Regions from separate parts of the Exiguobacterium sp. s40 genome, predicted to be linked through region 1. Evidence: riboswitches for the same ligand, from Rfam matches in the RefSeq annotation. Region 1 holds a riboswitch; each other region holds the start of a gene.
The links. A riboswitch is a leader RNA that binds a small molecule or an ion and turns the genes downstream of it on or off. The one in region 1 is predicted to bind S-adenosylmethionine.

Region 1 (10,120 bases):
ACCTCACCGATTGTGAAGATGACCATCGCGATGAACAACACCCACGTCTCGGTCGCAAAACCGATGAGCAGGAGCCCCGTCGACAGCGTCCCGACGCCGAAAAAGAGTGACTTGATCGGCGACACGCGAATCCCGAAGCGCATGATCGGATATTGGACGATAAGGACCGTGATCGCATTGACCGTCAACAGATAGGCGAACAAACGTGAGCCATCGCTGAAACCGTCATGGAACGCGATGAACTGCGGCAACGTCGCATTGAACTGACTATAGCCGATGATGGCGAAGATCATCCCGATGATGACGTAGCGGAACGTCTTATCTTGTTGTAACACACGGAACGTCTCCGTCAAGCGCGGCCGGACTTTGACGCCGTCCCCTTCCTCGAACGGATATTTCCGGAACAACGTCGAGATGACGAGACCGTATAACACATAGACGCCCGTGACGACGAAGAAGGCGCTCTTCGCCCCGGTGAGCGACAACACGACCGCGAGCAACGGACCGATCGCCGCCGCGATATTGATTAAAAAGTAGCGGACATTGTAGACGATGACGCGCTGGTCCGGTTGCGTCGTGTCGCTGATGAGCGCGCGGGACGCCGGTTCGAGGAACGACCGCGACACGCCCATAAGTACCGAGAACATGTAAAACCAAAATAATTCCGTCCCGAGCGCGAACCCGCTGAACGTGATCGCGTTCAAGGCGATTCCGATGAGCATCAACTGTTTGCGTCCATAGCGGTCAGACAGCGTGCCCCCAAAAAAGCTCATGAATAACCCCGATAACGCCGAGATGGCGAACACCGTCCCGATGATACTCGCCGAGAAGCCAAGCGTCGCAAGATAAATCGCAAAAAACGGCATAACAAAAAATGTCGACAGCCGGGCAAAAAATGTACCAAATAAGACACCCAGCGTCAGCGGATGAATGTGTCGTATGTTCATCCGGATCCCCCCTTTTTCTACACATATGTATTGTACTTCTATTGGTGCGCCAAAACTACTCCAAACAAAAAAGGCCCGGGATGTCCCGAGCCTTGACAACAATTATTATTTGACCGGTACGACTGCGCCTTTGTATTCGTCCAAGATCCACTGTTGTGTCTCTTCTGACGTGAGGACTTCAAGGAGTGCCTTGACGCGCTCGTCGTCTTCGTCGCCTTCACGTGTGACGATCAAGTTGACGTAAGGTGAGTCTTCGCCTTCAAGGGCGATCGCGTCTTCGAGCGGGTTGAGGCCGGCATCGATCGCGTAGTTCGTGTTGATGAGGACCGCGTCCCCTTCACCGTTGTTGAACGCTTGCGGGAGAAGTGCCGCTTCAACGTCCGTCTTGAACTCCAAGTTTTTCGGATTGTCGACGATGTCTGAAACCGTCGCGTCCGTCGTCTTGCCTTCTGCGAGCGTGAGTAAGCCTTCTGATTGGAGCATCGTGAGGATTCGTCCGTGGTCAGCGACTGACGAACTCATGATGATTTCAGCGCCTTTTGGCAGCTCATCGAGTGATTTGTAGTCTTGTGAGTAGACACCGATCGGCTCGATGTGGACGCCGCCGGCAGATGCGAATTTGTAGTCTTTGTTCTCAGCCATTTGCGACTCGAGGTACGGCTCGTGTTGGAAGTAGTTCGCGTCGAGTTCGCCGTCCGCGAGCGTTTTGTTCGGGAGGACGTAGTCTTGGAACTTCTTAATTTCGAGCGTATAGCCCTTCTCTTCGTAGTCGTCTTGAATGTGCTCTAAAATCTCAGCGTGCGGGACGTTTGACGCACCGACGACGAGCGTCTTGTCATCGCCCGAACCTGATTCTGAATCTCCGCCGCAAGCTGCGAGAATAGTGAGTGCTGAAGCTGCTGTCAATCCGAGTACTGTTTTCCATGATTTCATTATAAAACCCCTCCAAATTTTCTATTTAGATCAAGCGGAACGCTTGTCAATTACTGATACGAGTCGATCGCCGATGAACTGGATGACGAAGACGATAACCAAGATTAAGACGGTCGCGACGAACGTGACGTCACTCTGTGAGCGCTGGAACCCTTCAAGGAACGCCAAGTTCCCGAGTCCCCCGCCCCCAACGACCCCTGCCATCGCCGTATAACCGACGATCGCGACGATCGTGACCGTGATGCCTGACACGATGGCCGGTAATGCTTCTGGGAACAACACTTTATAGACGATCTGCCATTTTGTCGCACCCATCGATTCAGCCGCCTCGATGACGCCGCGGTCGACTTCACGCAGGGCGAGCTCGACCATCCGCGCATAGAACGGAGCCGCACCGATGATGAGCGCCGGCAACGCTGCCGTCGACCCGAGCATCGTCCCGACGACGAGTAACGTGAACGGGATGAGCAAGATGATCAAAATGATGAACGGGATCGACCGGAACACGTTGACGATTGCGCTGATGACCGTGTAAATCGGACGGTTTTTCATCATGAGCGGTTCGTTCGTGACGTATAAGAGCATCCCGAGGGCGAGACCGATGACGAACGTCGCGGCTCCGGCGACGAGCGTCATATAGAGCGTCTCCCACGTTTGCTCGAGCATGACTTGCCAATCTACATTAGGAAACATCGCTTTCTACCTCCACTTCCACTGCCTGCGATCGGATTGAGGCGATGGCCCGCTCGACTTCAGCCGGCTCTCCGATCAATTGGATGAATAATGTCCCGAGGGCACCGACTTGTGACTGCGTCACGTTCCCGCCGATGATGTTGAAGCCGATATCATGCTGCTTCAACACTTCTGACAGAATCGGTTGCTCGGCCGTCTCGTTCAAGAATTTGAGCTTGACGATTTGACCGCTCGGATAACGCGCTTTCAAGTGCTCGAACGTGAGCGACATGTCTTCGACCGCGCCGATCTGCTTAACGAACTCTTTCGTGATTGGCTGTTCCGGATGTTGGAACACCTCGGCGACTTGTCCGGTCTCGACGACCTTCCCGGCCTCCATGACGGCGACGCGGTGGCAAATCTTTTGGATGACGTGCATCTCATGGGTGATGAGGACGATCGTCAATCCGAGCTTTTTATTGATGCTGACGAGCAGTTCGAGAATCGAATCGGTCGTCTTCGGGTCGAGTGCGCTCGTCGCTTCATCGCAGAGGAGCACTTCTGGATTCGTAGCGAGCGCACGGGCTATCCCGACTCGCTGCTTTTGACCGCCCGATAGTTGCGACGGATAGCTGTCTTCCCGTCCGCCTAAGCCGACGAGTTCGACAAGTTCTTGGACGCGGCGTTTGCGTTCGCTGGCCGGTACCCCGATGAGCTCGAGCGGGAAGCTGATGTTCTCAGCGACCGTGCGCGACCATAATAGGTTGAAGTGTTGGAACACCATCGAGACGTTTTTACGTACCCCGCGTAGTTCCTTAGGCGTGAGCTTCGTCAGCTCGCTGCCGGCGACCACGATTTCACCGCTAGACGGTGCCTCGAGTCGGTTGAGCAAGCGGATGAGCGTCGACTTCCCCGCCCCTGAATATCCGATTATTCCAAAAATTTCGCCGCTTTCGATGGTAAGCGACACATCATCGACCGCCTGGACCCGACCGTTTTTCGTATCGAACCATTTGGCCACATTGCGTAGTTGAATCAATCCATTTCCCTCCTGACAACAAAAAAAGTACGCACGTTTGAGCAAACGTGCGTACTTTATCGGTACGGACAACGATTGCTCTCATCTTCCAAGGTTTACACCTTGCTGGAATTAGCACCATTTCGGATTGCTCCGCGGTTGCTGGGCGTCATAGGGCCAGTCCCTCAGCCTCTCTTGATAAGAGGGGTTGCGTATTTGATTAGCTTTATCATAGCGACACATTATTTTCATGTCAAACTATTTTTTTCAGACAAATTAAAAAAAGGTGCCATCCGAGGATGACACAGAACGTAGCACCTTGAGTCACTGAAAGACAACCCATAGATGAACCTCTTTTGCCCGATCAGAGCATTCATCCTTATATGGGGGATTTTTACCCGACCATCACTCGATCTTCGAACGGACCATGCAATTACGCGACCGGTGCCCCGACGCTTGATTTTTTTGGGGGACAATCGAAGGGAAGGTCCACCTGAAATCGCGTAAGCTCATGCAACGGTTGTTCGAAAACGTCTTGCTGACGGGAAAATCTCGTCCTATGTTGTGTTCAAGTAAGATGTTGTAATGAATATATCATTCGTGAACTTTCTGTGTCAACTGATTATTTAAAATTTTCAGATTATTCTAATCATCCTATCTCATTTGACGAAAGATAGGACGTGCTGGACGTTTTGAAACGCGTACAAACGATCGCGAACTTGGCCATTTTCCAGCTTCAATAGCGCCGGGACGCTCATGACCTGATACGCCTCGAGCTCGTTCGGGATAAAGTTGGCATCGCGCTTTTCAATCTGGAGTTCGGGGTCGACGGCCTCGACGACCGAGAGCATCCGCTCGGCCACGGCGCATGTACCGCACATCGGGGCGTATATATATAAGAATCCGTCTGTCATCATTGTTCTCACCTCTCCTCTAAGTATATGAATCCGGACCGGTCGGTTCAAAAGTTGTGCTCAAATGGAAAATTCTGAACATTTCAACATTTTGTATTGACGCTCTCTAGAAAGAGGCATAGTATGGTCATTAACTTTATTGCTTTTGTACATAACAGCATACCAGTAGAAAAGGACAGGTGAATCCCCAATGACGGAAGAGAAGCTTACCGGAAAACAGTTTTTGATGAACGTCTTGAACGGCCTTAGTCTTGCCATCCTCATCGCCCTCATCCCGAGCGCCTTGCTCGGTGAATTAACGAAAGCCATCTTACCTTATGTTCCGTCCTTGCAGTTCATCTTGGACGCGACAACGATTGCGATGCGTCTCTTACCGGTCATCATCGGTGTCGCTGTCGCCATGCAGTTCGGACGCTCGGCACTCGAGGCCGGCACAATCGGCATCGCGACCCAAGTCGGGAGCGGCGCCATCCGCATCGAGGAAGGGGTGTTCCTCATGGCTGGAATCGGTGACGTCATCACGGCCGGTGTGACGGCCGCTCTTGCGACGTTCCTCGTCATGCAGTTGTCGCCACGCTTGAAGACATACACGGTACTCGTCTTACCGATGACGGTCATCGTCGTCGCCGGAGGGATCGGGGCGTTCCTACTCACTTACATCTCACAAATCACAACATACGTCGGGACAATCATTATGACAATGACGGAACTACAGCCGATTGTGATGGGCATGTTGATTGCGATGGCGTTCTCGCTCATCATCGTCTCGCCAATCTCGACGGTCGGCATCGCCACAGCCATCAGCCTGTCTGGTGTCGCGGCCGGGGCCGCCAACCTAGGGGTCGTCGCCGCCGGCTTCGGTCTCGCCATCGCCGGCTGGCAGATGAACGCGACGGGAACGTCGATCGCCCACTTCCTCGGGTCACCGAAGATTCAAATGGCGAACTTCGTCCGTCGTCCAATCATGATGTTGCCCGTACTCGCCAATGCGGCCATCCTCGGAGCGCTCGCAGGCATCCTTCGGATCGAAGGCACGCCGATCAGTGCCGGTTTCGGCGTCTCCGGCCTCATCGGTCCAATCAACGCCTTGCATTTGATGCCGGGAGGCTTCGCGCTCTGGAACGTCATGCTCGTCATCGTCTTGTTCGGACTCATCCCGGTAACGCTCGGAATCATCTTCTACCGCCTGTTCAACCGGACGTCGCTCATCCAGCCTGATCATTACCGCCTCGATTTCGAATGAACAAAAAAAGCCCGGCTTCTCGTGAAGAGAAACCGGGTTTTGTTTAGCCTTGAATCATCGCTTCGTATTCTTCGGCTGACATGAGTTTGTCGACGTCTGACGCGTCGTTCAACTCGACTTCGATCATCCAAGCGCCTTCGAACGGTGCCTCGTTGACGAGTTCTGGTGAATCAGCGAGTGATTCGTTCACCGCTGTGATTTTTCCAGAGATTGGAGCGTACAATTCTGAAACGGTTTTGACCGACTCGACCGAACCGAACGGCTCATCGAGTAAAATCGTGCCGCCGACTTCAGGAAGTTCTACAAAGACGATATCCCCTAGTTCGCTTTGTGCGAAATCCGTGATCCCGATGCGGGCCACGCTTCCGTTCACTTCAACCCATTCGTGCTCTTTTGAATAACGTAGATTGGCAGGTACTTTGCTCATCTTAACTTCCCCCTCAAATGAATTAGACTCACACGAGTATTATAGCACTTCGCGCCAAACGTCTGTAAACGACTTTTCTGAAAATCCGACAGTTGATTTTTGACCATCTGTCACGATTGGACGCTTTAAAAGCATACCATTGCTCGCGAGAAGCTCGAGTTGTTCGTCTTCTGATAGATTTGGCAGTTGATCTTTGATACCTTCATTTCGATATACTTGGCCGCTCGTATTGAAGAATTTTTTGAGCGGGAGACCCGACTGTTTCCATAGTTCGGCCAGTTCATCTTTCGACGGTGTCGCCTCGACGATATGGACGTATGTATACTCGACGTTGTTCTCTTTCAACCACTTCTCTGCTTTTTTACACGTACTGCATGGCGGATAGCCATATAGTGTCACCATGTTCATCACCTCTTCTATAAATGTAGCACATTCCGAATCGACCATTCACGCTTCAAGCAAACGCTCAATCTCTCGCTTCAACGATGCGTTCACCGGATGACGCGCCTCGATATAACCGAGAATCGCAGCTGCCGCCTCGACGGAACGCCCATAGCCTAAAACCCCTTGCTCAAGGAGCCTAGTCACGTCAGGATGCTTCGTCTCGACGCGTCGCGTCGGATTGAACGGATCACTCATCTCTCCATGTGCCTTCAGCACGTTATTGATTACCGCGACTTGAATGAGTTCAAAGCCCGCAAGTCGCTCGCCACGTCGCTCTCGGAGCAAGCCGACGTATAGGTTCGTCAGCGCCTCTTCATAGCAATACGCGGCGTCAGGGACGTCTGTGACGACGTTCGGCGTCGCGAAGGCGTGGAACGCTTCGTCACGCTGCCAGACGACACGGCCTGGCGTGTAGGCGATGCCAGGCATCTCAACGACTTCAAACACGGCGAACTCACCATAAATGCCGTCCTCATACATGACCTTATGTCCGTCTTTCGTATTTTGGAACTGATACGCCAACGGTTCAACGGCGAGCCAATCCAAATTGTCGATAAAGCGGGCCTTATGTCCGTCCTCGACAATCAAAAAGAAATCGAGGTCCGAATAGTCATCGAGCCGGTCCGTCTCGAGCCCGATCGAACCGAGCGCGAGGAGCATGAGTGTCCCATCATGCTCTGCGACTGAGCGGCCAATCGCATCCATCCGTTCTAACAATGCCTTACGTCTCATCTACTTCGCCTCCTTCCGTCCATTGTACGGTGTCGGCAAGGCAAAAAGAAAGGGCCGACCGCGTCCGGTCCACCCTTTCTCTCGCTTGCTTACACGATAAACTTGTTCGCTTTGATGAGGCTCGCGGCGACTTCGCGTTTCGTGCCGATGACGTTGATTGGCTGATAACGGCTGAACTTCTTCATCGCCGACAAGAGCATGCGCTGCTCGTCGCCCGATGCGGCCGCGTACAAGACTTCTTTCGCCATGAGTTCGACTTGCTTGAACACTTGCTCGGCGAAGATTTCGGTATAGCGGACTTTCTGTCCGTTCTTCTCAACGCCTGTGCGGGCGATGGCTTTATCCGTCCGCGCGATGGCCGCTTCAAGCGCATAGATGGCGCTGATGATGTCGGCGATCTTCGCGAGAATCTCTTGCTCGTTCTGAATGTCTTGCTGATATTTCTGGACGGCCGTTCCGGCGATCATCAAGTTGATTTTTTTCATGTTCGACAGAAGCATCTTCTCGCGTGCGAGCGGTGAGCCGTCGAGCTCTTGCGGCATGTAGCTCATGAGCTCTTTTTGGAGTTTCTGTGCCTCGGCGAGGAGTGGTAAGTCGCCTTTCATCGCTTTCTTGAGGAGCGTGCCCGGCACGATCAAGCGGTTGATCTCGTTCGTTCCTTCGAAGATGCGGTTGATGCGTGAGTCACGGTACAAGTTCTCGACTTCATATTCGGTCATGAAGCCGTAGCCGCCGTGGATTTGGACCGCTTCGTCGACGACGTAGTCGAACGTCTCCGAGGCGAACACTTTGTTCAACGAACATTCAATCGCATATTCAGCGATCGCTTGGGCGACTTTCGAGCCGTCACGCATGTTGTCGTCGCCGAGGGCGTCGAGACTGTCTTGGAACAGACCGCCCGTCCGGTAGACCGAGCTCTCCATCGCATAGATGTTCGCGGCCATCGTCGCGAGTTTTTCTTGGATGAGCGGGAACTGGCTGATCGGCGTCTTGAACTGTTTACGCTCGTTCGCGTACTGGACCGAGAGATCGAACGCACGTTTCGACGAACCGACCGCACCGACGGCGAGTTTGTAACGACCGACGTTCAAGATGTTGAAGGCGATGACGTGGCCTTTGCCGATTTCTCCGAGGAGGTTGTCGACTGGGACTTCGACGTCTTCTAAGATGAGCGTCCGTGTCGATGAGCCTTTAATGCCCATCTTCTGTTCTTCAGCCCCTGTCGAGACCCCGCTGAAGTCACGCTCGACGATGAAGGCGCTGAACTTGTCGCCGTCGATTTTCGCGTAGACGACGAACACGTTCGCGAAACCGGCGTTCGTGATCCATTGCTTCTCCCCGTTCAACACGTAGTGCGTGCCGGCCTCGTTCAAGACGGCCGTCGCTTTCGCACCGAGCGCGTCCGACCCTGAGCCTGGCTCTGTGAGGGCGTACGCCGCGATCCATTCGCCGGTCGCGAGCTTCGGCAAGTACTTATGCTTTTGCTCTTCCGTTCCGAAGAAGACGATTGGGAGTGTCCCGATCCCAACGTGGGCGCCGTAGCTGAGGGCGAATGAACGTGCCTTGGCGAACCGCTCCGTGATGATCGATGACGAGATCTTATCAAGCTGATAACCGCCGTACTCTTCTGGCACGTCCGCGCCGAGGAGACCGAGCTCGCCCGCTTCTTTCAACAATTCGACCGAGAGATCGAACTCATGTTTCTCGATGCGTCCAAGGACAGGCATGACACGGTCGTCGACGAAGCTCGCCGTCGTGTCGCCAATCATTTTGTGCTCATCTGAGAAGTCTTCCGGTGTGAACAAACGATCCGCGTCGAGTGCGTCGATGACGAAGCTACCGCCTTTAATCAATTCATGTTCTGTACGTTCCATTGTCAATTCCCCCTTATAGTAATTCGAAGACGCCAGCAGCACCCATACCGCCACCGATGCACATCGTCACAACCCCATACTTTTCATTGCGTCGTTTCATCTCATGCAAGATCGAGACCGCGAGTTTCGCGCCCGTGCAACCGAGCGGATGCCCGAGTGCGATCGCGCCGCCGTTGACGTTCACTCTCGACGGGTCGATGCCGAGTTCACGGATGACGCCGAGCGATTGGCTCGCGAACGCCTCGTTCAGTTCGAACAATCCGACTTCTTCCAACTTCACGCCGGCCATCTCGAGCGCTTTCGGGATGGCGACGACCGGGCCGATCCCCATCACTTCCGGACGGACACCGCCGACCGCGAACGAGAGGAATTTTGCCATCGGTTTCAAGCCTTGACGTTCGGCTTCTTCGCGCTCCATGACGAGCACGGCTGCCGCGCCATCGGACACTTGTGACGCGTTCCCCGCCGTCACCGAGCCCTTGATTTTGAATGCCGGGCGCAGTTTACCGAGCGCCTCGAGCGTCGAGTCGGCACGGACGCCTTCGTCATGTTTGACGACGAGTTCACGTTCCGCGACTTTCCCGTCTTCGCCGAGCACGTGCTCGACGACCGTGACCGGGACGATCTCTTCTTCGAACTTGCCGCCCGCAATCGCTGCCGCCGCTTTTTGGTGGCTGTCGATGGCGAACAAGTCTTGGTCTTCGCGCGAGATGTTATATTCGGCCGCGACACGTTCTGCCGTGTGTCCCATGCTCATATAGTATTCCGGAGCCGTCTCCATGATTGTCGGATTTGGACGGATGACGTGGCCGCCCATTGGGACGAGGCTCATCGATTCCATACCGCCGGCGATGACCGCCGTCGCTTGACCGATCATGATTTTCGCTGCCGCGTCGGCGATCGCTTGAAGGCCGGA
Region 2 (10,120 bases), on a different contig from region 1:
ATAATTCCCCATCAGCAAAAAAATATCCTGCCCGCTCATTACTTTTTGATGTCGAAATGAAAGAAGACGTTATTTTCCATTTTGACTCGGGTATAAGAGTATCAATGCCATCTTACAAAAAGGAGTGTTATTATGGAACCGAAATTACAACATGATCCACAAGCAGAGCAAGCCAATCATCCGAATCGCCAATTTGACTCTGAAGAGTCAAATGGCCCCCGCATCACATTGATGAAAGGGATTCTTTTAGGGGCTGTAGTTGGAGGTGCTCTTGCTCTCCTGAGTTCATCGAATCGTCAAAATACGAAACAATCCCTCTCTACCGCCAAATCGTCTGTCGGTGGGTTAGTAAGTGAAGTCGCCAAAGATCCAAGTGGAAAAGCATCACAAGTAATCGACCAAGTGAAGTCGGCTTCTGGTGTTATCCAAGAGGTGGTCACCGACGTTCAAAATGTCTATGAAAAAGTCGCTGGAGAAGTGGATACGGTGAAACAAGACTTAACGCAAGTTGCCGGCACCGCTATGGAAGCAAAATCAGACTTACAATCGATTGGCGAGAAAGTGGTCGAGGCAAAAGACACCGCGCTAGGCCAAGAAACGTCATCTGATTCTTCTTCTAACGATGATACATCTAAGCAGGATAAAAACCAATCTTAACAAGAAAAAACGACCTTTCTCAGCGAAAGGTCGTTTTTACTGTCTTATGCGAAGCGTTTCGCGCCTTCTTCAAGCACTGCCGCTTTATCCGTTTGCTCCCATGGGAGTTCAACGTCTGTACGACCGAAGTGGCCGTAAGCTGCTGTCTGCTTGTAGATTGGACGGCGAAGGTCGAGCATCTTGATGATGCCGGCCGGACGAAGGTCGAAGTTCTCGCGAACGAGTTCGACGAGCTCAGTCTCGCTCAATTTGCCTGTGCCGAACGTGTCGACTGCGATCGATACCGGGTGGGCAACGCCGATCGCGTAAGCAAGTTGAACTTCTGCTTTGTCAGCAAGTCCCGCTGCAACGAGGTTTTTCGCTACGTAACGAGCCGCGTACGCCGCTGAACGGTCAACTTTGGTTGGGTCTTTACCTGAGAACGCGCCGCCGCCGTGGCGAGCGTAACCACCGTACGTATCGACGATGATCTTACGTCCTGTAAGGCCTGCATCCCCTTGTGGTCCACCGATGACGAAACGGCCAGTCGGGTTGATGAAGTATTTTGTATCCGCGTCGATGAGTTCAGACGGGATGACCGCGTCGATGACGTGCTCTTTCAAATCAGCTTGGATTTGTTCGAGTGTGATGTCTTCGGCGTGTTGCGTCGAGATGACGATTGTGTCGATGCGAACTGGGTTGTTCGCTTCGTCGTATTCGACCGTCACTTGTGTCTTACCATCAGGACGAAGGTAAGCGAGCGTGCCGTTCTTACGAACTTCTGCCAAACGACGTGACAATTTGTGCGCGAGTGAAATCGGGAGCGGCATGAGTTCTGGTGTCTCTTTTGTTGCGTAACCGAACATGAGACCTTGGTCACCAGCGCCGATCGCATCGATTTCTTCTTCAGTCATTTGTCCTTCACGAGCTTCAAGCGCTTGGTCGACACCTTGGGCGATGTCTACCGATTGCTCATCAATCGATGTGAGGACAGCACAAGTCTCTGCATCAAAACCATATTTTGCACGTGTGTAGCCGATCTCACGAACTGTTTCACGAACAACTTTCGGGATATCCACGTAAGTTGATGTTGTGATCTCACCTGCTACGAGCACGAGACCTGTCGTGACAGATGTCTCAGCCGCAACGCGGGCGTTTGGATCTTCAGCTAAAATCGCATCCAAAATCGCATCTGAGATTTGGTCACAAATTTTATCCGGATGTCCTTCCGTGACGGACTCCGAAGTGAAAAGTCGACGGTTCAAGTTTGCCATTTCGAAAAACCTCCTATAATAAGGGTGATGTGTGGACGGTACTCGTTCCCCTTACGCGTTGCTTTGGGACGGTAATGAAAAAAACCTTTCGCCATGTTCAATGGGAAAGGTTGAATCGTTCTTCCTTACCCTCTTATCGTTCGAAGCTTGCGCTTCGCTTCAGGATAGCACCTTTTCCGAATAACAATGATAAATCGGACGGTTGCTGGGCTTCGTAGGGCCTTGTTCCCTCCACCGCTCAGAATAAGAGTATCCGTTACGAAGACCATCATATAAATGACACCCCGTTCTGTCAAGCGTATCGACTGAATTCGTAAAACTTTTCACGAACTCGCAATAGTTATGTTTGTGAAATATCAAACATTTTTTTGTCGGTATTCGATTTTGTACTATGACCTGGTACAGAATATGTTAGAATGACAGTGTAAGAAAGCGCTTACTTTAAAGGGTAAAAAGGGTTGTTTTTGATTAGTATGTCACATATAATAAAAACGTCATACTAATAAAACGCGGAAGTATGCGGATTTCATCCACATCTATTTAGGGGAAAGGTGGGATTCAGGATGGCGACAACGCTCCTGAAAATCGAAGAATTAATTAAAGGTGCCGACATGATGCGGAACTTAACGGTTCCAGAATTGGTGGAAGAAGCCATTCGCAACGGGGAAGGCGTACTGACGAAAGACGGAGCTTTATCGGTCAGTACAGGTAAATTCACAGGACGGTCACCGAAAGACAAATTCGTCGTGCAAGATGAAGTCAGCAATCATTTAGTAGACTGGGGTCCGGTCAACCAACCGATCGCAGAAGAGAAGTTCACGGCACTGCTCGATAAAGTGCTCACGCATCTCGAGACGAAAGACAAGCTCTACTATCTCGAGGCGTCTGCCGGGGCTGACGAGCATTATACGCTTCCAGTGCGGGCCATCACAGAATACGCGTGGCACAACTTGTTCGCGAAACAGTTGTTCTTGCGCGAATGGCCGACACAAGGTGCCTTTGATCCGTTCACGGTCATCTATGCACCGAGCTATAAGGCCGATCCGGAAGTCGACGGGACGAACTCCGAAACGTTCATTCTCGTTTCATTCGCCAAACGGACCATTCTGATCGGGGGAACAGAATACGGCGGCGAAATTAAAAAATCGATTTTCTCAGTCATGAACTTCTTGTTACCGGAACAGCACGTCTTGTCGATGCATTGCTCGGCGAACGTATCGGACGCCGGCGAGACGGCTCTCTTCTTCGGGCTATCGGGTACCGGAAAGACGACGCTATCGGCCGACACAGAACGTCATTTAATCGGGGACGACGAGCATGGTTGGTCTCCTGACGGCGTCTTCAACATTGAAGGCGGTTGCTACGCGAAGACGATCAACTTGTCGCGTGAGAACGAACCTCAAATCTACGATGCCATTCGATTTGGCTCGTTGATTGAGAACGTCGTCTTGGACGAGGAACGGGCACCAGACTACAAGAACATCTCACTCACTGAGAACACACGGGCCGCCTACCCGATTCAATTTATCGATAACGCGATGCTTCCGTCACGAGCCGGGCATCCGAACACGATCGTCTTCTTGACGGCCGACGCATACGGCGTCCTGCCTCCAATCAGCAAATTGACGAAGGAGCAGGCGATGTATCACTTCTTGTCAGGCTATACGTCGAAGCTAGCCGGCACGGAGCGCGGCGTGACGGAGCCGCAGGCGACCTTCTCGACATGTTTTGGGTCACCGTTCTTGCCGCTCGCACCGGAACGCTACGCTGACATGCTCGGCACGTTGATCGAGAAACATGACGTCGACGTCTATCTCGTCAATACCGGTTGGACCGGCGGAGCTTACGGCGAAGGATCGCGGATGAAGCTCGCCTATACACGGGCGATGGTGAACGCGGCCGTCAACGGGAAACTCCGTGACGTCGAGACGACGCGCCATGACATCTTCAACGTCGAGATCCCACGCCACATCGACGGGGTGCCAGACGACGTGCTCAACCCACGGGGCACATGGAAAGACGGGGCCCGCTACGACGCCGAGGCGGCAGCGCTCGCCCGTAAGTTCCAAGACAACTTCAAACGATTCACGAAAGCGAGTGAGGCGGTCGTCGCGGCCGGCCCAATCATCGTTTAATAAAAAATGACTAGCGCCTGGTTTAGGCGCTAGTCATTTTTTTGGTGCGACGGCTAACATCCAGTCCATCGCCTCATCGGTCGTCTTCCACTTTTCCCAAAACGGGAGTTGATGAGCGAACGGGACGATCCAAAGTTCGGCCCGCTCCCCCATCCGTTCGGCCACGGCTGTCGCATGGCGGAGCCGCACTTGCTCGTCGTCTGTCCCGTGAATCAATAACGTCGGGGCCTCCCAGTCCTTGTAGAGGGGTGAACGCTCCACGTACGCCTCAAGAGCCGCTTCCGGGTCACCCCCGGTCATACGGCGGAGCATTTTCCGCATCGAGCGTTGCTCTTCGTACGTCCATTCCAAATTGGTGACACCCGCCCATGAGGTCACGGACGTGAGCGGCCGCTCCGCGGCGAGCGACAACGCCATCATGCCCCCGCGCGAGAAGCCAAGGGCATGAATGAGCGTGTCCGTTCGATGGACGCGATCATAAAGAGACAAGACATCCTCTAAATCGGCCCCGCCGAAGTCTTCTTTCCCGCTCCCCCCATGGTTACCACGGTAAACAGGCGCCACGACGTGGAAGCCTTTGGCCGCGAACTGCATCAACCGAGGCAAGCGCACGTCCCCGATGCGTCCTGTTCCGCCGCGCAAATAAAACAGGACGTGCCCGTTCGGTCGCGTCGGCGTGATCGTATAGGCGACGACATCCTCACCATCGCGCGTAGCGTACCAGCCACGGTGGACCGCATAACCGGCATATGGAGGGAGGACCTCGATCCGGTCAAACCATTCGTTTTTCATGGAGCACCTTCATCGTTTCCGGGAGCACCCGGTCTTTCATCATGAAACTGTACCGGTTGTTCCGGAGCAGATTCGTTGGCAGTTCTTTCATGAGCACGGCGCCGTCGGTCTCATCAACGGCCGGATGGTCATCGAAGCGCTCGATCTCGGCAAAGTAAATATTTTTGATGACCGTGTCCCCGCGCCCGAGCACGCGGTATTGTCCGAGATAGTGCAGCGTCTTCACGACACCGCCCGTCTCTTCATACACTTCCCGAATCGCGGCATCATCCTCATGTTCGCCGGGCTCAACTTTTCCACCCGGAAACTCGAGTCCGCGTTGCTTATGCTTCGTCAGCACCCATTGATTCTCGTAGCGAGCGACGACCCAGACGTGGAGCGGCGTATCCGAAAATGGATAGTGCGCGAAGCTTAACTCGACTTTATTGTGATAGTAGTCCGTGAATGTCAACATAGTCCATCCCTTTCTTTCCCCTGTCTACTCTCACTTTACCTTGTCTTCCCCCAGTTTCAAACAAAAAAATAGGCCCGCCGGAGCGGACCTACTCAAAATTATTGGTTCAAGCGCTTTTCAAGCTCAGCTTTTTGTTCTTCGTAACCTGGTTTTCCAAGCAACGCGAACATGTTCGCTTTATACGCTTCGACGCCCGGTTGGTTGAACGGGTTCACCCCGAGAATGTATCCGCTCATCGCGCATGCCTTCTCGAAGAAGTAGAACAAGTAACCGAGGTGGTACGGCGTCATCTCTGGCAATTCGACAACGAGGTTCGGTACTTCTCCGTCCGTGTGGGCAAGGAGTGTTCCTTCAGCCGCTTTGTCGTTCACGAATTGAATCGTTTCGCCAGCGAGGAAGTTCAAGCCGTCGAGGTCTTGCGCGTCTTCTGGCACGTTCATCGCGTGACGGACGTTCGTGACACGGATGACCGTCTCGAACAAGTCACGACGACCTTCTTGGATGTATTGTCCCATCGAGTGGAGGTCGGTTGAGAAGTCGACAGCCGCCGGGAAAATCCCTTTGTTGTCTTTTCCTTCTGATTCGCCGTAAAGCTGTTTCCACCACTCCGAGACGTAGTGCAAGGCCGGTTCGTAGTTGACGAGCAACTCGATCGACTTGCCTTTCGCATACAAGGCGTTACGGACGACCGCATATTGGTACGCCTCATTCTCAGAGAGCTCTGGTGACGAATAGGCGTTTTGTGCGTCGCGTGCACCTTCCATGAGGGCATCGATGTCGATGCCTGCCGCAGCGATCGGAAGGAGTCCGACCGGTGTGAGGACCGAGAAGCGGCCTCCGACGTCATCCGGGATGACGAACGTTTCGTAGCCTTCCGCATCCGCAAGCGTCTTCAAGGCGCCACGGGCACGGTCTGTCGTCGCATAGATGCGCTCACGAGCACCGTCTTGACCATACTTTTCTTCCATGAATTGTTTCAAGACACGGAACGCGATCGCCGGCTCTGTCGTCGTTCCCGATTTCGAGATGACGTTGACCGAGACGTCTTTGCCTTCGAGCACCTGGAGCAACTCCGTCAAATAAGTAGACGAGATGTTGTGACCGGCGAAGAAGACTTGTGGCGCGTTGCGCTCTTCTTTTGACAATACGTTGAAGAATGAATGTTGAAGCATCTCGATGGCCGCGCGTGCGCCGAGGTATGATCCGCCGATCCCGACGACGACGAGGACGTCCGAGTTCTCACGGATTCGTTCCGCGGCCGCTTTGATGCGGGCAAACTCATCCGTATCGTAGTTTGTTGGGAGGTCGACCCACCCAAGGAAATCGCTACCTGCCCCGCTGCGGTCATGGATGACCGAATGCATTGCTTTCACGGTTTCTTGTAATTGGTCGACTTCATGTTCCCCAACGAAAGACAGGGCCTTTGAATAATCGAAACGTACAGTTGACATGTCATTTCCTCCTTTAATTCGCTCATTAAAGAGCCATACATGACCCATCATAAACGGAAACGTCGGATTCGTTCAATCATTATTGCGAAATAGGCATGAAATCGCCTTATTTACTCAGTTCAAGAATGGCAGCCACGTCTTCTCGTTCGAGTGTGCGGAAGCGACCGAACGCCCCGCGTTTCATCGCCGAATCCAAGATGGCGTCGAACGTCGACTCGTCGATGTCATAGTCACGGAGCGAGTTTGGCGCGCCGAGCTCATCGAAGAAGGCACGAACGGCTGCAATCGTACGCTTCGCCGTTTCCAAGTCCGTGTCAGCCGGTTCGACGTTGAACACTTCTGTGCCTAAGCGTGCGAAACGTGCTGCATTGTCTTCATCGAGTACATGTTCCATCCAGCGCGGGAACAGGATCGCGAGTCCGCCTGCATGCGGGATGTCATGGACAGCCGAGACCGCATGTTCGATGTTGTGCGATGCCCAGTCGCCCGAGGCACCCATTTGGAGCACACCGTTCAAGGCGATCGTACCTGAGAACAAGATGATGGCGCGCAAGTCGACATTTTCTAAATCGTCGACGAGTTTCGGTGCCGATTCGACGACCGCTTTCAACACGCCTTCCGTCATCCGCTCTTGAACCGGCGCATGGTTCGGGTGGAAGTACTGCTCGAAACAGTGGCTCATCATGTCGACGATGCCGTAAATCGTTTGGTCTTTTGGCACTGATACCGTGTAACGTGGGTCGAGGATCGAGAACGTCGGATAGACGAGCGGGTGACCCCAGCCGTACTTCTCTTGTGTCTCCCAGTTCGTGATGACCGAACCTGAGTTCATCTCAGAACCGGTCGCCGCGAGCGTGAGCACCGTACCGAACGGGATCGCTTCCGTCGGGATGTGGTCACGGAGCACGATGTCCCAAGCGTCGCCTTCATACGGGATGGCCGCCGAGATGAGTTTCGTGCAATCGATGACCGAGCCGCCGCCGACCGCGAGCAATGCGTCGATGTTTTCTTCACGCGCTTGTTTGACGGCACGACGTACCGTCTCGATGCGCGGGTTCGGTTCGACGCCTGAGAAGTCGACGAAATCGATCGAGGCATTGTTCAGTTCCGCCACGACTTCATCGTACGTGCCGTTCTTCTTGATGCTCCCGCCTCCATAGACGAGCATCACTTTCTTGGCGTCAAGCGCCTTCAACTCGCTCGCGAGTTTTTCAATCTGATGTGTCCCGAAAATAAGTTTCGTCGGGTTCTTGTATTCAAAGTTGTGCATGTCTCATCCTCCTTCGAAAATATGTAGCACCTACACTATATACCCTGTTTTTTATGATTGAAAAGCAATCAGGCCTGAGCGTAGATGCGGTCAATGATCGTATGGAGCGTCACCGCCTGTTCCGCTTGCTCGTACGATGGCTCGTGCCGGCACGCCTCGAGGAACGTGTGAATCTGACTGGCGTACGGATCTTCGAGCGTCAGATGAGCCGGTGATTTATCGAATAAGGCGCCATGCTCTTCCGTATGGAGTTGAAGTGGAAAGAGCGATGCGCCACCGTTCGTCCCACGCAGTTCGACCCGCATCGTGTCCGCCGCGTCGACATTGGCCATGAAACTCGCGTCTAAAAACAAAGATGCTCCGTTGTCGAACGTGACCATCGCCCGGGCCGTGTCTTCGACCGAGAACGACTCCGCGTCCCAATCACCCATCAGCCCGACACCAGGCCGTGTGCCGAGGTATTGACCGACGTGACCGATGACATCGACCGACTTCGGATAATCCATCAAATACAAGGCGAGGTCGAGCATATGTACCCCGATATCGAGCAGTGCACCGCCTCCTTGCAGTTCCTTATCCGTGAACACGCCCCATCCCGGGATGCCACGACGCCGCAGGGCAAGGGCCGTCGCCGCATAGACGTGACCGAGTTCCCCGGCATCGATCATCCGTTTCAATAGTTGTGTGTCCGACCGGTGCCGGTAATGGAATCCGTAATGCAGCGTCCGCTCTGCCTTCCGGGCCGCTGCTAGCATCTCGTTCGCCTCACGGGCCGAGATGGCCGGCGGCTTCTCACAGAGGACGTGGCATCCTGCCTCGAGTGCGGCGATGACTTGCGCTTTGTGGAGCGCGTTCGGCGTACATACACTGACCGCATCGAGTTGTTCTGTGACGAGCATCTCTTCGACCGTCTCGTACACCCGTTCGATTCCAAACTGTTCAGCCACCGCTTCCCCGCGCTCTCGCGTCCGATTCATGACGGCGACGACGTCAGCCCCTGCCGCGATGTATTGCGGGATATGGGCAGTCTTGGCAATCCCACCCGTACCGATGATTCCGATCCTCATGGTCCTCACTCCTTTTCTGTACTGTTCGTGAACGAGCGGGACATTTCCTGTACAAAAAAAAGACGACCTGCACATGGCAGGTCGTCTCAATCACTTACTTCTTGAAGTTCGTGTTTTTGATCCAGTCTTCGAGCTTGTCCTTGAGGACAGTGAATCCTGGAGCTTCTTCTTGCTTGAAGTTTGAAGCTTCGTTGCGGCGTGGTGCGCCACGACGAGCTGGCTTAGCCGACTTCTCGCGTTTTGGAGCTTCTTGTGTCGCTTTCATTGAAAGCTTGATTTTCTTAGATGCTTCATCAACATCAAGAATTTTCACTTCAACTTCTTGACCGACTTGAACGTACTCGTTCACGTCTTTCACGTAGTCGTGTGAGATTTCAGAGATGTGGACGAGACCTTGAGTCTCGTCGTCGAGTGCGACGAACGCACCGAAAGGTTGGATTCCTGTTACTTTACCTTTTAAAACTTGATCTTTTTCGTATTTTGCCATTACAAACACTCCTATGCTAAATTCATCAACTTACTATAACATACTTTTTTCGATAAAGTGTACAAATTAGTAAAAAAGATTATTTGGGATTATTTTCGTGTTTCAAAGTCGACGGGTCGGGTAAATACAAATCAAGCAAGACTTCAAGTATTCCCCCCTGATTCCGCTAGGTTAACGCCTAGCCCTTTTTTGTTCAAAAGCTTGTAAATGGTCGCTGTGCGGCCACCTCAAACACCGTCTCCCCTACCATTTCATTCAACATAATCGCGTTCCGATACACGGCCATCCCTAAATTCGTTGCCGCCGGCCCGTGCGAATGTTCCAAATTCGTATGGGTGAACAGACTGCCGGTCAACCTAGTCTCCGTCGCGATTTGATAGCGGTTGTTGACGCGCCATAGTCGTTCCGCTTCCCATTCGATGTCAAATCGTTCGACCCACTCCGGAATCCGCGGTCGATACCCGGTCGCCGCCACGACCGCATCATACTCGTTCGTGAACGATTCACCGCTATGCTGCTGAGTCCCTTCGATCATATAGCTCGATGAGTGCGAT
Region 3 (10,120 bases), on a different contig from region 1:
CTTGTCCGTCGCCGCCTTCAACGTGCGGGCAATCCGTGTCTATGAGTCGTGCGGGTTCACGCAGACCGGTTCGTTTCAACAACCGACGAACGGGAGCACGTTCACTTTCATCCAAATGGAACGTCAAGAAAGTCCTCAGAACCAACCGTTCTGAGGACTTTTCCTATGTGAGCTGCTTCTTTTGGATGTATGACAAGCCGAGCGCCGCTATCAAAATTGTGCCTTTGACGATGTCTTGGGCGTAATATGGCACGTCCCACATCGTCAGTCCGTTCAGCAAAATCCCAATCAAGATGGCACCGATCAACGTACCGACGACGTTCGGTCGTCCGGTCCCGAAGACGGCGTAGCCGATATAGGCGGCCGCGACGGCGTCCATCAACAGCGGTGCCCCGGCCGATACTTGTCCGGTACCGATGCGTGACGCCAAGATGATGCCGCCGATGGCCGCGAACAGACCGCTCAACACGTACGCGTACAGTTTGATCCGTGTGACGGCGATGCCGGAGCGGCGGGCCGCCTCGACGTTCGAGCCGACGTAATAAAACTCGCGTCCCGTCTTCGAATACGTCAAAAATAGATGCGCCCCGGCGAAGAAGAGAATCATCAAGATGGCGACGAACGGGACAGGACCAATCGAACCTTGGCCGATGAAAAGGAACGACGGGATAAAACGTCCCGGTGCCGTCCCTCCTTCAATCGGCATGTTGTCGTAGATTGAAAAACCTTTCGTATACGTCAATTGGACCCCGTTGATGACGTACATGATGGCCAGCGTCGCGAGCAAATCCGGTAACCGGAACTTGATCGTCACGAGCGCGTTCAACAGCCCGACGAGCACGCCGAGGGCAATCGGGACGAGCAAAGCGACGAGCAGTTCTTGACTATGTAACACGAGACTCGACGCCGCCCCGATTGTCGCGAGGCTCGCCGTCGAGCCGACCGATAAGTCGAATCCGCCGACGATGAGCGAGAACGTCACCCCGAGGGCGAGAAGCGAGACGATTGACACGGACTTGATGATGTCGCTGAAGTTCGCGTACGTCAAAAATTGGTCGTTCGTCACGCCGAAGACGGCGATGAGTGCGAGAATCGCGAACAACGTCCCGTATTGACCGATGCCACTGAAGCGTTTCGTGCGTTGTTTGATGACGAGTTGGGCCATGTTAAACCCCTCCTTTCTGTTGCCAACGGCCGCGGTCGAGCCAAAGCGTCCGGTTGGCGATCAATTCTAGTTCATGCGGTTCACTCGACGTAAAGATGACAGTCTTTCCACTTTTCGCGAGGCGGGTGACGAGTTCATAAATATCCCGTTTCGCCGTCACGTCGACGCCTTTCGTCGGTTCGTCGAGCAGATAGACGTCCCGGTCCTCGAGGAGCCATTTGCTGAGGACAACTTTTTGTTGATTCCCCCCGCTCAGCTCTCGGACCGGTTGCCCGACCTGGTCGTATTTCACACGGAGCGAGGCCAAGACGCGCGTGACTGCGTTCGCCTTCCCTTCGATCGCGAGGACGTTCCGTTCAATCGAATCGTCGAGGAAGAGTCCCTGTTTCCGGCGTTCTTCCGGTACGAGGGCGAACCCGGACCGGACCGCCTGACGCGGTTCGCGAATCTTGATTGGTTTCCCGTCCAACGTCATCTGTTGTTCAACGCCGGAGAGACCGAATAGCGCCTCGATCAACTCCGTCTTCCCGCTCCCGGTGACACCGCCGATGCCGACGACTTCGCCTTTATACGCCGTGAACGGCAAACTCGTCCCGAACGCGGGTAACGTGAGCTCTGCCTGAATCCGCATCTCGGTTTCCGGAACGGCTTTCTCTACCGCTTCTGCCATGTCAGATCCGCTCAAATACGTATGGATATCCCGTTCTGACAACGCCTGAAACGGCCCTTCATAGGCGATACGGCCATCCCTGAGGAACGTCGTCGTCGTGGTGACGCGCGACAGTTCGTCCGACCGATGCGTGATGAGAAGAATGCCGACACCTTCCTCTGCGAGCGACTGCAATAACGTGAGCAGTGACGTCGCATCTTCCGTCGACAAGGCGGCCGTCGGTTCGTCGAGCAAGAGGTAGGCCGCATCACTCGCGAGCGCCCGGGCAATCAAGACACGTTGTTTGACGCTGAGCGGGAATCGTCCGACCGGTTCGGTCACGTCAATCTCTAGTCCGACACGTTCCAAGTAGGTGGCCGCTCGCTGTTTTAGTTCACGAGGACGAATCCGTTCGACCGCCTGCCACGGCACGACGTTTTCGTAAATCGGTAAATCGAGATAGAGGGCGTCATCAACTTCTTGCGACACCGTGATGATCCCACGGCGTATCGCCTCGGCCGGTGTGAATGTGACCGGTGTCTCGTCGAGCTCGATCGTCCCGGATGTGGGGATGATGGCGCCACTCAACAGCTTCACGAGCGTGCTCTTCCCGGCCCCGTTCAACCCAAGCAAGCCATGAATCTCGCCACGGCGGAGCATGAAGCTGACGTCGTCGAGCACCGTGACATCACCATAGCGTTTCGTGACGCGTTCAAGCCGTAACATCAGTCCGTCCCTTTCATCCAGTCCGACCAGGCCGCGTCTGATGCGCCCCAGTTCGGGACGTATTGACCGAGGTCGTCCATCGTTACTTTCTCGTCCGGCAAGACGTCGCGGTCGACGAGATATGGGTCGACCGAATGAATCGACGGCGTCTCTTCACCAGCTAATTTTTGATACGCGTAACGGACTTGAATCCGTCCGATTTCAGCCGGATCGGTCGCCGCCGTCACTTTCCACGGGCTACCGTCCTCTTGCATGAGCTGCAAATCTTCATCGCTCAAATCAATCCCATAGACGGCGATCTCATCGCGTCCGGCCTGTTTGATGGCACGGCTCGCACCCTTAGCGAACTCGTCCCACATCGCGAACACGGCATCAATCTCACCTTCCGGATACTTCTTCAAAATTGCTTCCATCTGGCTCTGTGTGTCGAGCGCCGTATTGTTCGTCGCCGAACCAAACTTGGCGACTTCTGTGATACCCGGGTAACGCTTCAAGAACGCATCATAAATCGTGTGGCGACGTTCCATCGGTGTGAAGCCACCAACCCAAATCGTGACGATTTTGCCTTCACCGTCCAAATCTTCGGCGAGTGCCTTGAGTGAACGCCAAGCGAGCGAATAGTCGTCTTGGTCGATGACGGTCACGCCTTCGTTCGTCAAATCGTTGTCGAACGCGACGACTTTGATGCCTTTATCGAGCGCGCGTTGGACCGGTTCTTTCAACGCATCGGCACGGCCATGGTCGATCAAGATGACATCGACGCCTTGCGTCGTCGCCGTATCGACATAGCTCGCCATCTTCGACAGGTCGTTGTCGGCATTGTACACTTTCACGTTGCCGCCGAACGATTCGACTTGTTCCGTCACCCCGTTGATATACTGCGACGAGAACGTCCCGATCGACATCTGCATGATCAGGGCTACATCGATATCTTTCGGAAGTGTGGCATTCGAGACCGAGACGGGTTTCGTCTCCGGCGTCTTCTCAGCCGGCTTCGATGGGGCCGCTTGTTCGTTCGTGCAACCGACGAGCGCCAAGACGAATGTGAATAGTAAAATTAATAGTTTTTTAGACATGAATTGTTCCTCCTACATGATGTGTGATGGCAGTCTCTGTCGGCTCGAACACACCCGCCTCGGTGATGAGTCCGGTGATGAGGTCCGGTGGGGTGACGTCGAACGCCGGATTGAAGACGGTGATGCCGACGGGTGCCGTCGGTTGACCACCGATATGTGTCACTTCTGACGGGTTCCGCTCCTCGATTTCAATCGTGTCATCCGCCGTCAAATCGAACGTCGAATGCGGCGCCGCGACATAGAACGGAATGCCGTAATGCTTGGCGAGGACGGCGAGCTGCAACGTCCCAATTTTATTGGCGACGTGACCCGTCCGTGTGATACGGTCAGCTCCAACGATGATGGCGTCGACTCGTTTTGACTGAATCGTCCAAGCCGCCATATTGTCGGTGATGAGCGTCACGTCGATATCGGCCCGGTCGAGTTCCCAGACAGTGAGGCGTGCCCCTTGCAGGAGCGGCCGCGTCTCACAGGCGAAGACGTTGAAAGATACGCACTGTTCTTTTCCGACGTAAAACGGCGCGAGCGCTGTGCCGTATCGCGATGTCGCAATGGCACCGGCGTTGCAGATCGTCAACACGTTCCCCCCGGCCGGTAACACCGTCAGTGCATGCTCACCGATGGCCCGATACGTATCGACGTCCCGGTCATACAACGCGATAGCGCGTCGTTTGATTTCCTCGGCAATCGCTTCAAAGTCGTCCCCGACATTTAAATCAAGGAGCGACTCGATCACATTTTGCAGATTGACCGCCGTCGGCCGGGTCGCGATCAAGCGGCGTCCGACGAGGTCGAGCCGACGCGTGAAGTCCGGATCGTCAACTAACCGGCCCGCCTCTTTGGCGAGGACGAACGCCCCAAAGTAAGCGATGGCCGGGGCGCCCCGGACTTGAAGCGTCTCGATGGCATGTTCGGCCTGTTCGAGCGTTTCGATTGTCACGTACCGCTCTTCATGCGGCAACAACGTCTGATCTAATACGATGAGTTCGTCCGTCTGCGGATGGAAACGGATATTTTGGACCTTCATACGCGCACCCCCGACAAAAGCGTCACCAAGTCGTCAATCGATTCGACGCTGTGGCGTTCTTTAATGAGCGCCGTCCCGAGAGCGAGTGCGTCACGTTTTCGTTCGAGCCGCGTCGCTTCCGGCAACGTCTCGAGATCGGCGACACCGGCGAGTCCGACGGCACGGCGAATGAGTTCGCAACCGGCATAGCCGATCGTGTCGCTGAAGATTGTCCGCAACAATTCGTCGACGAAACCGTCCGTATTGAACGGCTCGACAGCGCGCTCAAAGTTGGCCCGGAACGTCTTCTCGAACGTCTCCCACACCGTCAAGACGTCCGTGAAACGTTCGAAGCGTTTGAGCGGGTCATGGAACGTCGACAGCGTCAAATGGGCGATAATTTGGCCCAAATCAAAGCCGAACGGTCCGTAAAATGCGAACTCTGGATCGATGATTTTCGTCTCTTGTTGGGTCGCGAAGATGCTGCCTGTATGTAGGTCACCGTGCAGAAGCGCCTCATGTTTCGTGATAAATCCGACTTTCAGTTTCGTCACCTCGACCTTGAGCGCCTGGTCTTGCCAGAGGCGTTCGACATCTTCTCGAAGCGCCGCCTCGATGTTGTTCGACTCCGCGTCTTTGAACGGGTCGGTGAAGATGAGCTTCTCGGTGATGTCACACAGTTCCGGGTTGTAATAGTCACGTTCAATCCGCTTCTTCGCGATCGGGCCGGCCGCATAATCCGACGTCGCGAACAGCGTCTCGCCTAAAAATTCACCGACATGACGCGCGAGTTCCGGATAGCTCTCCCCTTTCAAATAACCGGTGCGGACAATCTCATAATCAGACAGATCTTCTAAAATCGTGTAGGCGAGCGTCCGGTCGCTACCGAGGACGTCCGGGACGAAACGCGGCGCCACGTTCGCAAACTCACGGAGTGCCAACTGTTCAATCCATGCCCGTTCGAGTGTAAGCGGCCAGCTCTCACCGACGACTTTAGCGTATGGGAGCGCCTGTTTGACGATTAGGCGCTGTTCGCCTTGGCGAATCCGAAACACGAGATTCAAATTGCCGTCCCCGATTTCCTCACACTCGGCGATTCCGTCTTGCAAGTATCCTAATTGACGGACGTGCTCGACGACGGTCTGTTCTGTAAATGGTTGATATGACATGATGTTTTCCCCTTCCTGTACGTTGCCCACAAAAAAAGCCCCTTTCTCCGCGAGAAAGAGGCACAGCCAAAATGGTTGTTCCTCTCATCTGTCAGACATTCGTCTGGTGGATGTAGCACCGTGCCTAGTGGTCGGTTGCTGCGGCGTCATCGGGCCAATTCCCTCTGCCAACTCGCGATAAGAGTGGTTTATTCGATTCGGTGAACTTATGTGATGAATATTACGGACTCGACGTCACAATTGTCAACGTCATTTTCCCCGTGCCACTTCGTCTTTTTTTGTGCATATATGGAAACAATTCCACGAAATATTTTTTTTGGAAAAAAAGGAATTGACGACGCGACGAATCTGTGTAAAAATTCAATTAAATTTCACAACTTCAAATCACATTCTTATCAAGAGCAGACGGAGGGACGAGCCCGATGATGTCGCAGCAACCGACCAGAGATGGCACGGTGCTAATTCTTGCAGCGAAAGCTGAGAGATAAGAGTTCATTTTTTATGATGACCTCTTGCCTCGGCATGGGGTCATTTTTTGTTTGCCTGGAAGGAGGAACCATATGAGTATCACTGCCACATATGAAATCAAACGGACGGATGCGGTCGCAAGTATTGCCGACAAAATCGCCCTCGAGCTGACCGTCGGCACATGGACCGAGCTACGTCATTTAGAGCAAGAGCAGTTACAGGCGTACCGGGGTGAGGTCGTATCGACCACCCATACGGAGACGACGAGCCGGTTCACGATCCGCTATCCGTTACATAATGTCAGCCCTGACTTTTCATCCATCTTGACGACGACGTTCGGGAAACTATCCCTCGACGATTCGATTCGGTTAATCGATGTGACGTTGCCCGAAACGCTCGCCCCTCATTTCAAAGGCGCCAAGTTCGGCGTCGACGGGATTCGCGAGTTGCTCGGTGTCCATGACCGTCCGCTCGTCATGAGCATCTTCAAAGGCGTCATCGGGCGTGACCTCGCGTTTCTCGAGCAGCAACTCCGCGATCAGTTCGCCGGCGGCATCGATATCGTCAAAGACGACGAAATTTTATACGACAATCCGCTCACGCCGTCGCTCGAACGGGCCCGGATCGGAGCGGCCGTCATTCAAGCGCACTTTGAGGCGACCGGGAAGCGTGTCCTCTACGCCATCACGCTGAGCGGTCCCGTTTTCGGTCTTCGCGACCAGGCGCTCCGGCTGATTGAGGCCGGTGCGACGGCGCTCCTATTCAACGTCTATACGTACGGTCTTGACGCACTGCGCGAACTTGCGAACGACCCAGACATCCGTGTGCCGATTTTAGCTCACCCGGCCTTTGCCGGCGCCTTGACCGGGTCCATCAGTCATTCGCTCTTACTCGGTAAACTCCCACGTCTCGCCGGGGCCGATTTGACGCTCTTCCCATCTCCGTACGGTTCGCTCGCGACACCGCGGGACGAGGCGTTCGCGATTCGTGACCTGAGCGCCGAACCGCATTGGTCGAAACCGATTTTACCGGTCCCGTCCGCCGGGATTCATCCGGGACTCGTCGCTGAGATCATTCGTGATTACGGGACTGATGTCGTCATCAACGCCGGCGGTGGCATTCATGGACACCCGGACGGCGCAGCCGCTGGGGCTCGCGCTTTCCGCCAAGCCATCACTCACGCCCTCGGTCAAACCGAAGGACAGACGAACGAACTCGATACCGCGTTAAAGGCGTGGGCGTCACGATGACGGTCCATATCCTCTGCGACTTCGACGGGACGATCACGGCGGAAGACAATATTATCGCGCTGATGAAGGCGTTCGCCCCGCCCGCTTGGGTCGAGTTGAAAGATGCGGTCCTCGAGCAACGGATCTCGATTCGCTCCGGGGTCGGTCAAATGTTTCAACTATTGCCGAGCGCAGATGCCCCGGCTTACCGTGATTATTTGTTGGAGCGAATCACGCTCCGTCAAGGGTTCCCGTCATTTTTAGAACAAGTTCGGGCAAACGGTTGGAAGTTTGACGTCGTCAGCGGCGGGATGGATTTTTTCGTCCATCCGATTTTAGAAGGTCACGTCGATCCCGAACACATCTACTGCAACGTCGCCGACTTCTCCGCTGAGACGGTAACCGTCGCTTGGCCGCACGCTTGCGACGAACAATGTACGAACGATTGCGGTTGTTGCAAACCGACGCTCGCTCGTCGCATCGTCAATCCCGCCGACCGCTTAATCATCATCGGTGACTCGGTGACCGATTTCGAGGTCGCGAAGCGTGCCGACTTTGTCTATGCCCGCGGGCAACTCATCACGCTCTGTGAAGCAGCAGGCATCCGTTACGCCTCATTCGAGACGTTCGACGACATCACTCATCATTTGAAGGAGGTGGCCATATGAGCCTCACAGCACGTTGGCTCGAACTGGCCGACATTAAAGACGAACTCGCCGCCCGCGACTGGTTCCCCGGAACGAGTGGGAATTTGGCGATTCGCGTGTCCGACGACCCGCTCGAATTTCTCGTCACGGCGAGCGGACGCGATAAACGGAAACGAACGCCGGACGACTTTGTTCACGTCGACGCGGCCGGACGCTTGATTGGAGAACAAACGGGAAAACCATCCGCTGAGACGTTGCTCCACGTCGAAGTGTTCAATCGGACGGATGCGACTTGTTCGCTCCACGTCCATACGGTCGACAATAATGTCATCTCCGAGCTCCATGCCGCCACCGGCGAAGTCGTCTTTACCGGCCAAGAGATCATCAAGGCGCTCGGCTTCTGGGACGAGGATGCGGTCGTCCGCGTGCCGATTATCGAGAACCATGCGGACATCCCGGCACTCGCGGCCACCTTCGCCCCCCATATCCACGCAAACGCCGGCGCCGTCCTCATCCGCAATCATGGCATCACCGTCTGGGGCGAGACCCCGGCCGCGGCCAAACGCTATTTAGAGGCTTACGAGTTCTTGTTCAGCTATACGTTAAAACTACGCGCCCTAGGCGTCCATTCATAAGGAGGAACCAACCATGGCAACTATCTATTTCCAACAAACCGAAGAACGTTACGTCAATCAAACTGAAGTGAGTGCCTTTTTAGAGTCACGCGGTATTTTGTACGAGCAGTGGGACATCACAAAGCTCCCAGAAAACCTGCAAGAGAACTATCAGTTGACGGATGAGGACAAACAAGCAATCTTGTCGACGTTCCGTGACGAGATTCGCGACGTATCGGAGCGTCGCGGCTACGAGACGGCAGACGTCATCTCATTGTCGGATGCGACGCCGAACTTGGACGAACTGCTCGTCAACTTCCAAAAAGAGCACCACCACTCGGATGACGAGGTTCGCTTCATCGTCAGTGGCCACGGCGTCTTCGCCATCGACGACGCCGAGCGTGGCTATTTCAATATCGAACTCAACCCGGGCGACCTCATTTCGGTCCCGGTGAACACACGTCACTATTTCACACTCCAGGATGATCGTAAAGTCGTCGCCGTCCGCATCTTTGTGACGACGGAGGGCTGGGTGCCGATTTACGAGAAACAGGACGTGACTGCATAAAAAATGAGGTTAGGAAATAACTAGACAATTTGAAAAGTTTTTAACAAAAAGAGGCCACCTGGACGAATGATTCGTTCCAGATTGCCTCTTTTATCGATTTACGCAGTCATGTCCCAGTTACAAAAACACACTACATTATCTATTTTTTGATTTCCTCAAAATTATATTAATATTTCTTGTAATATTTTTTGGTCACATTGTAGTATCGAAGCACAAAAATCAACTTTAACCCACCAATGTGGATTGGACTTTTCATTTATATACGTTATCTTTACGTGAACGTCTGCATCGTTGTCAATTAACATACAAATATACTTACTATAGTATCTTGGTACATATCCTAATTTAGTTCCATGCTGTGTGTAAATTGCTATAGCCCAGGAATCATGTTGATTCCCTGGTTCCTTTTCCAATATCAATGGAGTATCATAGTTAATCTTCTTCTCAAACTGATGAAGATTGTTTTGATGTCGCATACCTTGAATGTAAAAGCTTGTTTGGATTTCACTCTCTTGTTTCGTAATGGGCTCTTCTAATGAATAAGTATCATTAGCTATCTTGCCACGAGTAGCTTTTAGGATATCCATTTTGTCTGCAGCTTCGTCTAATCCCAGATCACGTAAAATCATAATATAATCATGTCGATTTTTAGATGGGATGCGTTGATCGAAGGCTGTAAAAAGATTTATTGATTTATACACTTCATCTAAATTCGGGAATAGTGGGTGAGGTTTGTATCCATGGTTTATTGCTTCTGTGAACTACTCACCACTTGCTTGCTTCGCAACCTGAAGTGGGAGCTT

Region 2: linked by a shared signal. The riboswitch ahead of metK (methionine adenosyltransferase) and the one ahead of KNP02_RS03110 (methionine ABC transporter ATP-binding protein) in region 1 are both predicted to bind S-adenosylmethionine.
Region 3: linked by a shared signal. The riboswitch ahead of KNP02_RS04585 (2,3-diketo-5-methylthiopentyl-1-phosphate enolase) and the one ahead of KNP02_RS03110 (methionine ABC transporter ATP-binding protein) in region 1 are both predicted to bind S-adenosylmethionine.

What each region holds. Positions count from the first base shown of each region.
Region 1 is NZ_JACSLC010000002.1:283,538-293,657, reverse strand. Features, by position in the region: gene KNP02_RS03125 (MDR family MFS transporter) at 1-947, opposite strand, end outside; gene KNP02_RS03120 (MetQ/NlpA family ABC transporter substrate-binding protein) at 1,053-1,880, opposite strand; gene KNP02_RS03115 (methionine ABC transporter permease) at 1,911-2,573, opposite strand; gene KNP02_RS03110 (methionine ABC transporter ATP-binding protein) at 2,563-3,591, opposite strand; SAM riboswitch class I at 3,670-3,775, opposite strand; gene KNP02_RS03105 (thioredoxin family protein) at 4,230-4,487, opposite strand; gene KNP02_RS03100 (PTS sugar transporter subunit IIC) at 4,675-5,727, shown strand; gene gcvH (glycine cleavage system protein GcvH) at 5,771-6,154, opposite strand; gene KNP02_RS03090 (arsenate reductase family protein) at 6,194-6,556, opposite strand; gene KNP02_RS03085 (hypothetical protein) at 6,602-7,330, opposite strand; gene KNP02_RS03080 (acyl-CoA dehydrogenase family protein) at 7,420-9,204, opposite strand; gene KNP02_RS03075 (acetyl-CoA C-acetyltransferase) at 9,218-10,120, opposite strand, start outside.
Region 2 is NZ_JACSLC010000001.1:257,308-267,427, forward strand. Features, by position in the region: gene KNP02_RS01305 (hypothetical protein) at 133-657, shown strand; gene metK (methionine adenosyltransferase) at 702-1,910, opposite strand; SAM riboswitch class I at 2,041-2,160, opposite strand; gene pckA (phosphoenolpyruvate carboxykinase (ATP)) at 2,474-4,045, shown strand; gene KNP02_RS01320 (alpha/beta hydrolase family protein) at 4,079-4,837, opposite strand; gene ytkD (RNA deprotection pyrophosphohydrolase) at 4,818-5,291, opposite strand; gene KNP02_RS01330 (glucose-6-phosphate isomerase) at 5,390-6,742, opposite strand; gene KNP02_RS01335 (iron-containing alcohol dehydrogenase) at 6,849-8,012, opposite strand; gene KNP02_RS01340 (Gfo/Idh/MocA family protein) at 8,081-9,079, opposite strand; gene yugI (S1 domain-containing post-transcriptional regulator GSP13) at 9,174-9,566, opposite strand; gene KNP02_RS01350 (lysine N(6)-hydroxylase/L-ornithine N(5)-oxygenase family protein) at 9,760-10,120, opposite strand, start outside.
Region 3 is NZ_JACSLC010000003.1:266,889-277,008, forward strand. Features, by position in the region: gene KNP02_RS04555 (GNAT family N-acetyltransferase) at 1-154, shown strand, start outside; gene KNP02_RS04560 (ABC transporter permease) at 164-1,165, opposite strand; gene KNP02_RS04565 (sugar ABC transporter ATP-binding protein) at 1,167-2,540, opposite strand; gene KNP02_RS04570 (sugar ABC transporter substrate-binding protein) at 2,540-3,616, opposite strand; gene mtnA (S-methyl-5-thioribose-1-phosphate isomerase) at 3,609-4,643, opposite strand; gene mtnK (S-methyl-5-thioribose kinase) at 4,640-5,791, opposite strand; SAM riboswitch class I at 5,873-5,975, opposite strand; SAM riboswitch class I at 6,181-6,282, shown strand; gene KNP02_RS04585 (2,3-diketo-5-methylthiopentyl-1-phosphate enolase) at 6,352-7,509, shown strand; gene KNP02_RS04590 (2-hydroxy-3-keto-5-methylthiopentenyl-1-phosphate phosphatase) at 7,506-8,156, shown strand; gene KNP02_RS04595 (methylthioribulose 1-phosphate dehydratase) at 8,153-8,770, shown strand; gene KNP02_RS04600 (1,2-dihydroxy-3-keto-5-methylthiopentene dioxygenase) at 8,784-9,317, shown strand; gene KNP02_RS04605 (HIRAN domain-containing protein) at 9,479-9,946, opposite strand.